3 regions of the Escherichia sp. E4742 genome follow, and region 3 is predicted to be linked to each of the others. Evidence: predicted binding sites of a transcription regulator. Region 3 holds the regulator's gene; each other region holds the start of a gene.
The links. Region 3 encodes CRP, which controls carbon source genes, mostly activating them, when cyclic AMP is high. Its sites were predicted from a motif close to ATGTGANNNNNNTCACAT; they were not measured.
Positions count from the first base shown of each region.

Region 1 (4,265 bases), 1.2 Mb from region 3:
AGTGCGGAACGACATCATCCACCAGCCCCAGCTTTAACGCCTGCTTTGCCCGGAGTTGTTTACCGGTGAGGATCATCTCTAATGCTGTGCTGACGCCGATCAGGCGCGGTAAACGCTGGGTGCCGCCTGAACCGGGTAACAATCCAAGTTGTACTTCCGGCAAGCCGAGCACCGTTTTAGGATCGTCAGAGCAGACGCGACCGTGGCACGCTAATGCCAGCTCCAGCCCGCCGCCCAGGCAAGCGCCGTGAATGGCGGCAATAACCGGAACGGGCAAGGCATGAATTTCCGCCATCAACTGTTGCCCCTGCCGCGCCAGGGCTTCCGCTTCTTGCGCCGTTTTGCAGTTGCCGATCATGTTGATGTCCGCACCGGCAATAAAGTTGTCCGGTTTCGCGGAGATAAACACCACGCCGCGCAGATCTTTATTTTCGCGGAGTTGCTTAATAATGGCGCGCACCTGCGAGGCAAACTCCGCCTTCAGGGTGTTCATTTTCTCGCCAGGAACATCAATGGTGATGACGGCAATGTTGTCCAGACGCATATTGAGGGTAAATGCTGATGCCATTTCCATTATTCCGCCTCCAGAACCATTGCTGCGCCAAGCCCACCGGCAGCACAGGCAGTCACTAAACCAAATCCACCGCCACGACGGCGAAGTTCATGCAATGTCTGGGTTATCATTCGCACGCCGGTCGCTGCGAAGGGATGCCCATAAGCAATCGAACCGCCAAGTACGTTAAATTTGCTATCATCCACTTCACCGGTGGCATGAGCACGCCCCAGCACGTCGCGGGCAAAACGTTCACTGCCGAGCAACTGAATATTCGCCAACGTCTGGGCGGCAAAGGCTTCGTGCATATCAATCAATGTCAGATCGCTCATCGTCAAACCGGCACGTTCCAGCGCCAGCGGCGTTGACCAGGCTGGACCAAGCAACATGTCCTGCCAGACATCTATCGCGGTAAATGCATAACTGCGCAGATATCCCAGCGGCACCAGCCCTAATTCTTTCGCCCGCGATTCGGTCATCAGGATCACCGCCGCAGCGCCATCGGTCAGCGGCGTGCTGTTTGCCGCCGTTACCGTTCCGTGTTTGCGATCAAACGCCGGACGCAGCTTTGCGTAATCGGCAAGCGTGGAATTACCGCGAATATTATTATCTTCCGCGAACGGTTGTTTATAAGGAGGGATAAAGGCGGTCATCACTTCTTCTTTGAGTTTACCTTCCGACCACGCCTGAGCGGCTCGCTGATGCGAACGGTGCGCTAATGCATCTTGTTGTTCGCGGGTGATGCCATAGGTTTTCGCCATTTGTTCGGCGGTGTCGCCCATCCGTAATCCGGTGGAATACTCCGCTACCGCAGGCGGTACGGGCATTAAGTCACGCAAACGCAGGCGAGAAAAGAGTTTCAGCCGTTGGCTCATCGTGCGGGCTTTGTTGACATCAACCAGCACGCGCGCCAGCTTTTTACTAACGCCAATCGGCAATACCGACGAGGAATCTGCCCCACCGGCAATCCCCGCACGAATAGTTCCCGCCATCAGGCTTTCGGCGACGTTTGCAACAGCCTGGAAACTGGTGGCACAGGCACGACTGACGCTGTAAGCATCGGTATGGACTTTCATTCCGGTGCCAAGAACAATTTCACGCGCAATGTTGGGGGCTTCCGGCATTTGCACAACCTGACCAAATACCAGTTGTTCAATCACTTCGGCGGGGATCTCGCTACGAGCAAGCAGTTCTCCGACAACCATCTTCCCCAAATCAACTGCGGGAATGCCATGAAAAGCCGTCGCCTGGCGAGCAAAAGGCGTGCGTAATCCGCTAACGATGGCGATACGATCGCCCTGGCGGGTAACCAGCGGTAAAACCTGACCCATAACACTCCCCTGTAAAAAAATATATAAAGTGGTCTGACCTGATCATAGTCTTAACCATTTTTTTACATTTAGCCAAGTGGAGAAAAGGGAAAGTGGGAGCTATGACACAGTGAAGACAGGAGAAAGAAAAGAAAACGCCCCTGCCTGTTGCTGGCAGGGGCGTACGTACCCGAGAGGAATTAACGCAGACCCAGCTGGAAGATCAGCATTTCAGCTTCGCAGGCAAAAGTGAAATCGATATCCAGGCGAACACCGTCAGACTCTTCAGTGAAAGTCGGGGTGATTTTGCAAGGTTCGGATTCCACGCCACGGGCTTTTTCAGTCAGCGCCGCCAGCGTTTGTTCTGCTTCTGCGCGGTTTGCAAACACGCGGCTGTAAGACGCGGTGCAATCGGAGTTGTCCATAATGGTGCCAACATCCATACAGCAGCAAACCGGGGTTTCATCAGCACTACATTTACTCATCGTTGATTTCCTCTGTATGTGCACCCAAGGTGCCAGATAAACGTTGCGGATATTTTACGCTTCCGGAAAGTACTGCTCCAGTTGTTAATTCTGCAAAATCGGATAAGTGACCGAAATCACAATTAAAAATGATCTAAAACAAAATTCACCCGAATCCATGAGTGCGTCACCTCTAAATTTTGCCAGCTGGATCGCGTTTCTTAGATCATATTTGAAAAAATATGGAAACATACTTGCAACATTCCATCTGGTCAGACCTATACTCTCGCCACTGGTCTGATTTCTAAGATGTACATCAGCCCCTACACTTCGCGCTCCTGTTACAGCACGTAACATAGTTTGTATAAAAATAAATTATTGAGGTTATGGTCATGAGCCAGAAAACCCTGTTTACAAAGTCTGCTCTCGCAGTCGCAGTGGCACTTATCTCCACCCAGGCCTGGTCGGCAGGCTTTCAGTTAAACGAATTTTCTTCCTCTGGCCTGGGTCGGGCTTATTCAGGGGAAGGCGCAATTGCCGATGATGCAGGTAACGTCAGCCGTAACCCCGCGTTGATTACCATGTTTGACCGCCCAACTTTTTCAGCGGGCGCGGTTTATATTGATCCGGATGTGAATATCAGCGGAACTTCTCCGTCTGGTCGTAGCCTCGACGCAGATAACATCGCACCTACGGCATGGGTTCCGAACGCACACTTTGTTGCGCCGATTAATGACCAATTTGGTTGGGGGGCTTCCATTACCTCTAACTATGGTCTGGCAACAGAATTTAACGACACTTATGCAGGCGGTTCTGTCGGCGGTACAACTGACCTTGAAACCGTGAACATGAACTTAAGCGGTGCCTACCGCTTAAACAACGCCTGGAGTTTCGGTCTTGGTCTGAACGCCGTCTATGCTCGTGCGAAAATTGAACGTTTCGCGGGCGATCTGGGGCAACTGGTTGCTGGTCAGATTATGCAATCTCCAGCCGGACGGACACCACAGGGACAAGCACTGGCGGCAACCGCTAATGGTATTGAAAGCAATACCAAAATCGCTCACCTGAACGGTAACCAATGGGGCTTCGGTTGGAATGCCGGTATCCTGTATGAACTGGATAAAAATAACCGCTACGCGTTGACCTACCGTTCTGAAGTAAAAATTGATTTCAAAGGTAACTACAGCAGCGATCTGCCAATTGGTTTGAATAACTACAACTTTGGTTTGCCAGGTGCCACAGGTGGCGCAACACAGTCAGGATATCTGACGCTGAATCTGCCTGAAATGTGGGAAGTATCTGGTTATAACCGTGTAGCGCCGCAGTGGGCGATTCACTATAGTCTGGCTTACACTAGCTGGAGTCAGTTCCAACAACTGAAAGCAACATCAACCAGTGGTGATACGCTGTTCCAGAAGCATGAAGGCTTTAAAGATGCTTACCGCATAGCGTTGGGTACAACTTATTACTACGATGATAACTGGACCTTCCGTACCGGTATTGCCTTCGATGACAGCCCGGTTCCGGCACAGAACCGTTCTATCTCCATTCCGGATCAGGACCGTTTCTGGCTGAGCGCAGGTACTACTTATGCATTTAATAAAGATGCTTCTGTAGATGTTGGTGTCTCTTATATGCACGGTCAGAGCGTGAAGATCAACGAAGGGCCATATCAGTTCGAGTCTGAAGGTAAAGCCTGGCTGTTCGGTACTAACTTTAACTACGCGTTCTAATAACACGTAAGTTTAATAAGAAAAAAGGTGAGTTTTACGACTCACCTTTTTTATTTGCGGCTTATTCAGAATCGATATCTTTTAAATCATCCTGAATCGCTTGCGCATTCGGGTTTTCCTGCGGTTTGAGTTCTCCGCCATTGGCGATGAAATCATGACGCTGGAAGTACGCCTCGCGCACCATGGCGTAAGGATCGGAGGACTG
Region 1 covers NZ_CP040443.1:390,996-395,260, forward strand. Annotated here, with positions in the region: gene fadJ (fatty acid oxidation complex subunit alpha FadJ) at 1-574, opposite strand, end outside; gene fadI (acetyl-CoA C-acyltransferase FadI) at 574-1,884, opposite strand; gene FEM44_RS01890 (YfcZ/YiiS family protein) at 2,064-2,348, opposite strand; gene fadL (long-chain fatty acid transporter FadL) at 2,720-4,060, shown strand; gene mlaA (phospholipid-binding lipoprotein MlaA) at 4,122-4,265, opposite strand, start outside.
Region 1: the regulator CRP is predicted to act here: its motif matches at 2,453-2,470, upstream of FEM44_RS01890 (YfcZ/YiiS family protein).

Region 2 (4,265 bases), 920 kb from region 3:
TTAAACGCGATGTATGAAAGTCGGAGGCCGACAGGTTAATAGAAACATAGCGATCGGCATGTGTTGCCAGATACGCCCCCAGATCGCTGAATACATTATCAATAACATAATCAGTGACTAACTCAATCATCCCCTCTTTTTCCGCCAATGGGATAAACTCTGCCGGACTCATCACTTGCCCCTGGCCACCTGGCCAACGTAGCAACGCTTCAGCGCCAATACATTTTTCTGTTTTGATATCGATAATTGGCTGGTAATAAAGACAAAGCTGTCTTTTTTCGAGGGCGCGTTGCAATTTGCGTTTGGGTGACTGGTACTCCTGGCTAATCCGGAACCAAAGTAACAGTAGTACCAGACTGCAAAAAATACCTGCGGGCAAAGCAAAGATAAGATGATTATAAAAATGAGCGATAAGACGTTTATTTGAAGTGGCAACAATGGCCGCTATTGGGCGTTTTGTTGAATGTACCATTGCATACAAATGACCATTTCTTTGCACCGTTAAATCATTCAGATGAATTAACGGAGTAAACGTTTCAGCCGAGGCCTGATGACTTAACGAAAAAAAGGTTTTCGTCACCGTATCATACACGCCCCATTGCAGCGTCGGATCGTCAGATATCACCTCACTCCAGAATAAAGGATTGATGACCGCCACATAATTACCCCGCTGCATATAAGTCATTTTATAACCGGAGAAAAAAGGGGTATCGCGGTAATAATAGATAGAAATGTCAGGGTCACGCTTATAATCCGCGGGGGCGATCATATATCCGTCAGCGGGAGCGATAAGCGAAGAACATAAAAAACGGTTATCCTGGGCATATATCAGTTCATTGATATAAAGATAGCCACGAATAATATTCAACATTCGCTTCTGATGATCCGGAGTACAAACTTGCCCCTGATAGCGTTCCGCTTCATCGCTCGCTGAATCAGCCTGTTGAATGACCAGCTCGGATTTATCCAGCGCCAGTTGGGCAAAGACACGAAGCTGATTGTTCACTTCTGATTTTGCCCAAATGAAGGCAATCCATAGTGACAGGATGATGGGAAGAAGTGCTACAAAGATAATGCCCGGCAACGCCAGCAACTTGTGTCGTGCACGATGACTCATTTCTATCAATTCCCTGTCTGGTTATAGCTGGTCATTGCAAGGTGAAAACCCTGGCCACCGACGACGTTAGATAAATCTTACGGTATAAATAGCACTTTTGCCTGATTTGAAATTGATACCTTTATAATCGTTGTTTTAATAAAAATAACACGCTGATATCAAAAAGAATTTACTAAAAATGCGGGTCAGTCAGGAATGTACGATATTTTGTATTTCCACGACGCCACTGAAAAACCACAAAATAAGCACGCTAATAAAAATAGCGACTCTATCTGGCTAACAAACAACCAATTGTGATATAGTTCACAAAAATAATGAAACACACTAATTGTTTCATTTTGGTATTTTGTAAGCCCCATGATAGCCAGAGTGCATCACGCCTCCTGTGAACAACACCGTGCTGTCCAGGGCATCGGTTATTTTCAGAGGAAATGTTCGATGGCTACCCTCACCACTGGCGTGGTTCTTCTTCGCTGGCAGCTTCTTAGCGCCGTACTGATGTTTCTGGCAAGTACGCTCAACATCCGTTTTCGGCGGTCTGATTACGTTGGGCTCGCGGTGATCAGTAGTGGCCTGGGCGTTATTTCCGCCTGCTGGTTCGCGATGGGACTGCTCGGAATCACAATGATGGATATTGCCGCAATCTGGCACAATATTGAGTCGGTAATAGTGGAAGCCACAAATCAGGCACCGCCACAATGGCCGATGATTTTGGTGTGATATGCAGAAGCCTCCATAATGGAGGCTTCTTTTTTATCCCTGGCAGATGCGTTAATCACCTACCTTAAAACAATATAATCTATTGTTTTAAAACAAAATCAGAATGGGATATCGTCATCGAAATCCATCGGCGGCTCGTTAGACGGCGCTGCCGGAGCGGACTGCTGCGGGCGAGACTGCGCGCCGCCGCTGAACTGATTACCACCCTGCGGTTGCTGAGGCTGGCCCCAACCGCCCTGCGGCTGACCGCCACCGACGTTACCGCCAGCCGGAGCGCCACCGCCCTGACGACCACCCAGCATCTGCATGGTGCCGCCAACGTTCACCACCACTTCCGTGGTGTAGCGATCCTGACCGGATTGATCGGTCCATTTGCGGGTACGCAGCTGACCTTCGATATAAACCTGGGAACCTTTACGCAGATATTCGCTGGCCACTTCAGCCAGTTTGCCGAACAGCACAACGCGGTGCCATTCAGTCTGCTCTTTCATCTCGCCGGTCGCTTTATCACGCCAGGATTCGGAAGTAGCCAGCGTAATGTTGGCAACTGCGCCACCATTTGGCATGTAGCGTACTTCCGGGTCCTGACCCAGATTACCAACGAGAATAACCTTGTTTACGCCTCTGCTGGCCATGTTCATGTCTCCTGAAAAAAACGTTCTAATAAGTGTAAACGCGCGATTGTAGCATTACCAATAGCGGTTTTACTATGTTGTGACCTCGGTTCCGCTAAACAATTCTGGTCAAACATTGTTACATAGCGCTCTGGGTTTTGCATTCCAACACTGTATATTCATTCAGGTCATTCTGTGTCATAATTAACCGTTTGTGATCGCCGGTAGCACCATGCCACCGGGCAAAAAAGCGTTTAATCCGGGAAAGGTGAATGGATAAGATCGAAGTTCGGGGCGCCCGCACCCATAATCTCAAAAACATCAACCTCGTTATCCCCCGCGACAAACTCATTGTCGTGACCGGGCTTTCGGGTTCTGGCAAATCCTCGCTCGCTTTCGACACCTTATATGCCGAAGGGCAGCGTCGTTACGTTGAATCCCTTTCCGCCTACGCGCGGCAATTTCTGTCACTGATGGAAAAGCCGGATGTCGACCATATTGAGGGGCTTTCTCCTGCCATCTCAATTGAACAGAAATCGACGTCTCATAACCCGCGCTCTACGGTGGGGACAATCACCGAAATCCACGACTATTTGCGTCTTCTGTACGCTCGCGTCGGTGAGCCGCGCTGCCCGGACCACGATGTTCCGCTGGCGGCGCAAACCGTCAGCCAGATGGTGGATAACGTGCTTTCGCAGCCGGAAGGTAAACGTCTGATGCTGCTGGCGCCGATTATTAAAGAGCGCAAAGGCGAACACACGAAAACGCTGGAGAATCTGGCAAGTCAGGGCTACATCCGTGCACGCATAGATGGCGAAGTCTGCGATCTTTCCGATCCACCGAAACTGGAGCTGCAAAAGAAACACACCATTGAAGTGGTGGTTGATCGCTTCAAGGTGCGTGACGATCTTACCCAACGTCTGGCTGAGTCGTTTGAAACGGCGCTGGAGCTTTCTGGCGGTACAGCGGTCGTCGCTGATATGGACGATCCAAAAGCGGAAGAACTGCTTTTCTCCGCCAACTTCGCCTGTCCGATTTGCGGCTACAGTATGCGTGAACTGGAACCGCGTCTGTTTTCGTTTAACAATCCGGCGGGGGCCTGCCCGACCTGTGATGGCCTCGGCGTACAGCAATATTTCGATCCCGATCGCGTGATCCAGAATCCGGAACTGTCGCTGGCTGGCGGTGCGATCCGCGGCTGGGATCGCCGCAACTTCTATTACTTCCAGATGCTGAAATCGCTGGCAGATCACTATAAGTTCGACGTCGAAGCGCCGTGGGGCAGCCTGAGCGCGAACGTGCATAAAGTGGTGTTGTACGGTTCTGGCAAAGAAAACATTGAATTCAAATACATGAACGATCGCGGCGATACCTCCATTCGTCGTCATCCGTTCGAAGGCGTGCTGCACAATATGGAGCGCCGTTATAAAGAGACGGAATCCAGCGCGGTACGCGAAGAGTTAGCCAAGTTTATCAGCAATCGCCCGTGTACCAGCTGCGACGGAACACGTCTGCGTCGGGAAGCACGCCACGTGTATGTCGAGAATACGCCGCTGCCTGCTATCTCCGACATGAGCATTGGTCATGCGATGGAGTTTTTCAACAATCTCAAACTCGCTGGTCAGCGGGCGAAGATTGCGGAAAAAATCCTCAAAGAGATTGGCGATCGCCTGAAATTCCTCGTTAACGTCGGCCTGAACTATCTGACACTTTCCCGCTCGGCAGAAACACTTTCCGGCGGTGAAGCCCAGCGTATCCGTCTGGCGAGCCAGATTGGCGCGGGCCTGGTTGGTGTGATGTACGTGCTGGATGAA
Region 2 covers NZ_CP040443.1:2,501,236-2,505,500, reverse strand. Annotated here, with positions in the region: gene FEM44_RS12180 (EAL domain-containing protein) at 1-1,117, opposite strand, end outside; gene FEM44_RS12175 (YjcB family protein) at 1,556-1,837, shown strand; gene ssb1 (single-stranded DNA-binding protein SSB1) at 1,936-2,472, opposite strand; gene uvrA (excinuclease ABC subunit UvrA) at 2,724-4,265, shown strand, end outside.
Region 2: the regulator CRP is predicted to act here: its motif matches at 1,409-1,426, upstream of FEM44_RS12175 (YjcB family protein).

Region 3 (4,265 bases):
TTCCAGGCGCTGCTGACAGCGTTGAATAGCGATTTCACAAGACTGCAAATATTCCTGCGCCAGCTCCGGTGGTAATGTCCGGTGTTCTCGCGCCAGCGTGGTCATGGCATTAATATGTTCAACAATAAACTGACTATGTGTTACCCACAGTTTCATGTCAGCCAGATAATGGCTGTTAAATGCCGGTTCCTGCATCGCCTGATTTAATGAGTTATACAGAGTGTTATGTGCCTGATTAACCCGCATTCGCTGCCAGGCCAGTGGTGTTGGTTGCGGATCTTTACTCAGGATCAGACGAATCGCTTCCTGGTAGGTTTCTAAAGCATCATGGGCGTTCTTACGCAATAACCCGCTCTGCCACTGCGGCCATAGCCAAACTGTGCCGCCGAAGGCAATCAGACAGCCGATGATAGTATCGATAAGACGCGGAATGATGTATTGCTCGCCATTCAGCCATAACAGTTGCAGGGTATATACAGCGGTAATGGTAAAACCGACCGTCGCCCAGCCGTAGTTTTTGCGCAATATCAGGTAACTGGCGAGCGTGGTGAAAAGCATCAGCGTCAGGGTGTAACCTTCAGGGATTTTAAAGTGCAGCGCAACGCCTGCAATAATTAATCCAACCACGGTTCCCACAGAACGATTCACAATCCGCAGGCGAGTAGCGCCATAACCATTTTGCGTCACCAGCAATACCGTCATTAGTATCCAATAGGATTTCGGCAGATGCAGCGCGGTGCCCATCAGACTGGCAATGCTTAACATCACACTCAGTCGTCCGGCATTACGCAGTGCTGGCGATTTCAGGGAAAGATAGCTTTTCAGCGCCGGAAGTAATGGCATCCGCCGCTGTTTATCCGCCAGCAGATCGCGGGCATAGAGCGGTTTCTGGGTACGCAGCACACGAGCGATGCGGCTGAAGTGCCAGTAGCAGAATTGCCCTACAGGGTTATCTGGATGCTGGCGGGCGATTTTCTCCAGTGCGCCAATTTGCTTTTCCATCGTAAAACGCGTCGGCAGGCGATGGTAAAGAATATCATCAGCCAGCACGCGCAGGCGAGCGGCGACGGTTTGCGCATTCCAGCGGATAACTTCTTCCGCATGGCTACGCTCAACCAGCTTTTGCACCTCTTCCGGCTGATGCAAACTGACCGAGATGTGTTCCTGTAAATCCAGTGCCTCCTGGAAAATGCGCAACATCCGCTTGTAGTCAGTATTATTTTGCGCGGAAAGCATGTGCATTTGCTGATAGCACTGGGTAATTAAATCGACCGCTTTTTGCTGGCGTTCCAGCAGCGGTGGCAACGCTTTCTCAGGATCGGTGTGCTGGGTAAGCAGGCTGTATTTGGCTTCGCAATAATCTGCCAGTTCACGGTACAGCAGGCTAAGTGACTCGCGTAGCGGTTGTTCGCGCCAGAGCCAGAACCAAAACCAGTTAAACAGCCCATACCAGAGTGTGCCTAACGCATAAATGAGCAATGGCTCCCATACCGGCATATATCCCGCCAGACTGAGGGTAAAAATGGCAGCCAGCAGCGATGCAGGAAGCAATTTTGCGTGTAATGGGCCTAACTCGGCAGTAACGCCAAGTATCAACGTTAACCCCGTCAGCAGAAATGGCAGGGGGATATCTTTTTCCAGCAGCAGTTGTGTTAGCAAGCTGCAGGTGGCAAACAGCGACGCACCAATAATTAAACGTTTGAAAAAACGTTTATGGGGGGTATCAAGCCCTGCAATATTGCAACAGGCGGGGACGAGGGAAAAGAGCAGCCCGAGTCTTAATTCGCCAAGCAACAGACCAACGGCCACGGGCAAACATAGCACCAGCGTTTGTCGTAGTGCGTAGTTAATATCGGGATGATAAATCAGTCTGCGCCACATCGGTTTAAACAAAATGGCGCGCTACCAGGTAACGCGCCACTCCGATGGGATCAACGGGTGCCGTAAACGACGATGGTTTTTCCGTGTGCGGAGATCAGGTTCTGATCTTCCAGCATCTTCAGAATGCGTCCCACGGTTTCACGAGAACAGCCGACAATTTGACCAATTTCCTGACGGGTAATTTTAATTTGCATACCGTCCGGGTGAGTCATAGCATCCGGTTGTTTCGCCAGATTCAGCAGAGTCTGTGCAATGCGACCCGTTACATCGAGGAAAGCGAGGTTGCCCACTTTCTCTGAAGTGACTTGCAGACGACGTGCCATCTGTGCGGAGAGACGCATCAGAATATCCGGGTTTACCTGAATTAATTGGCGGAATTTTTTGTAGGAAATTTCAGCCACTTCACAGGCAGTTTTCGCACGTACCCATGCGCTACGTTCCTGGCCTTCTTCAAACAGGCCCAATTCGCCAATAAAATCACCCTGATTCAGATAAGAGAGGATCATTTCTTTACCCTCCTCGTCTTTGATCAGCACTGCCACAGAGCCTTTAACGATGTAGTACAGCGTTTCCGCTTTTTCACCCTGGTGAATAAGCGTGCTCTTGGATGGGTACTTATGAATGTGGCAATGAGACAAGAACCATTCGAGAGTCGGGTCTGTTTGCGGTTTGCCAAGCACCATGCGCGGTTATCCTCTGTTATAAGCTTTCTCCAGAGCCAGAAAACGCCGCTGTCTCTGGATTGCCGAAATGTGCTTCCCGCTACCTGGGAAGGGGCTATCAACTGAACTGCACGGTAATGTGGCGTCCTTTACATACATGCAGTACATCAATGTATTACTGTAGCATCCTGACTGTTTTAGCATAGCTTTCGCGTTGTGTCTCCTGGTGTCTCGCTTCAGCATGACCCAGGTCGCCTTCCGTTGCGCGATTTGGTCAGTACGCGTACTCTGTCAGGAAAATTGACGCAATGGAGTTCCGATTATGCAAGCGCGTGTGAAGTGGGTTGAAGGGTTAACTTTTTTGGGCGAATCTGCCTCTGGTCACCAGATTTTAATGGATGGCAACTCTGGCGATAAAGCGCCCAGCCCGATGGAAATGGTGCTGATGGCGGCGGGTGGCTGTAGCGCCATTGATGTGGTTTCTATCCTGCAAAAAGGGCGTCAGGATGTGGTCGATTGTGAAGTAAAATTAACCTCTGAACGCCGCGAAGAGGCTCCCCGCCTGTTTACCCATATCAATTTGCATTTTATCGTCACCGGTCGCGACCTGAAGGACGCAGCGGTTGCGCGTGCGGTCGATCTATCAGCCGAGAAGTATTGCTCAGTCGCGTTGATGCTGGAAAAAGCGGTGAATATTACCCACTCGTATGAAGTGGTTGCTGCGTGATTTAACTATCCCGTTGTGAAGCCGGATAGTATTTTATCCGGCGTAATAGCAGAGTTACTCGATTTTCTTTCCTTCCATCAATCGCTGCACCAGCGGCAGCATAATTAACTCCATTGCCAGACCCATTTTGCCGCCCGGCACCACTAATGTATTGATGTGGGAAATGAATGAGCCCTGCAACATCGCCAGTAGCCAGGGGAAATCGATCTCTTCCAGATTACGAAAATGGATCACCACAAAGCTTTCATCTAGCGATGGAATGCCTTTTGCCGCGAACGGGTTTGAAGTGTCGACGGTGGGAACGCGCTGGAAGTTAAGATGGGTGCGGGAAAATTGCGGTGTGATGTAGTTGATATAATCTTCCATTGAGCGAACTACCGAGTCCATCACCGCTTCTCGCGAGTGCCCGCGCTCGCCGGTATCGCGAATGAGTTTTTGAATCCACTCAAGGTTAACGATAGGCACTACGCCAACCAGTAAGTCTACATGCTGCGCAACGTTATGTTGCGGGGTGACTACGCCGCCGTGTAAACCTTCATAAAACAGTACATCGGTCGGTTCCGGTAAAGGTTGCCATGGGGTGAATGTCCCCGGTACCTGATTCCACGGTACGGCTTCGTCGTAGGTATGTAGATATTTGCGAGATTTCCCTTTGCCGCTCTGGCCATATTCAATAAAGGTCTGTTCCAGCAGGCCGAAGTCGTTAGCTTCGGGACCGAAGTAGCTGATATGCCGCCCGGCGTCGCGCGCTTTGCGGATCGCCATGTCCATTTCCGGGCGGGTGTAGCGGTGAAAACTGTCGCCTTCCACCTCGGCGGCTTGCAGATTTAACTGGGCGAATATTTTACGAAACGCGAGGCTGGTGGTGGTAGTCCCCGCGCCGCTGGATCCTGTTACCGCAATGACCGGATGTTTGGCAGACATAGTAACTCCATGACTTGGCAATCATTATTATTTCGTCCGCCGACGGTTGCAGGTTATTCGCGAAACTGACT
Region 3 covers NZ_CP040443.1:1,583,691-1,587,955, reverse strand. Annotated here, with positions in the region: gene FEM44_RS07765 (YccS/YhfK family putative transporter) at 1-1,881, opposite strand, end outside; gene crp (cAMP-activated global transcriptional regulator CRP) at 1,932-2,564, opposite strand; gene FEM44_RS07755 (OsmC family protein) at 2,866-3,270, shown strand; gene FEM44_RS07750 (phosphoribulokinase) at 3,325-4,194, opposite strand; gene FEM44_RS07745 (YheU family protein) at 4,248-4,265, opposite strand, start outside.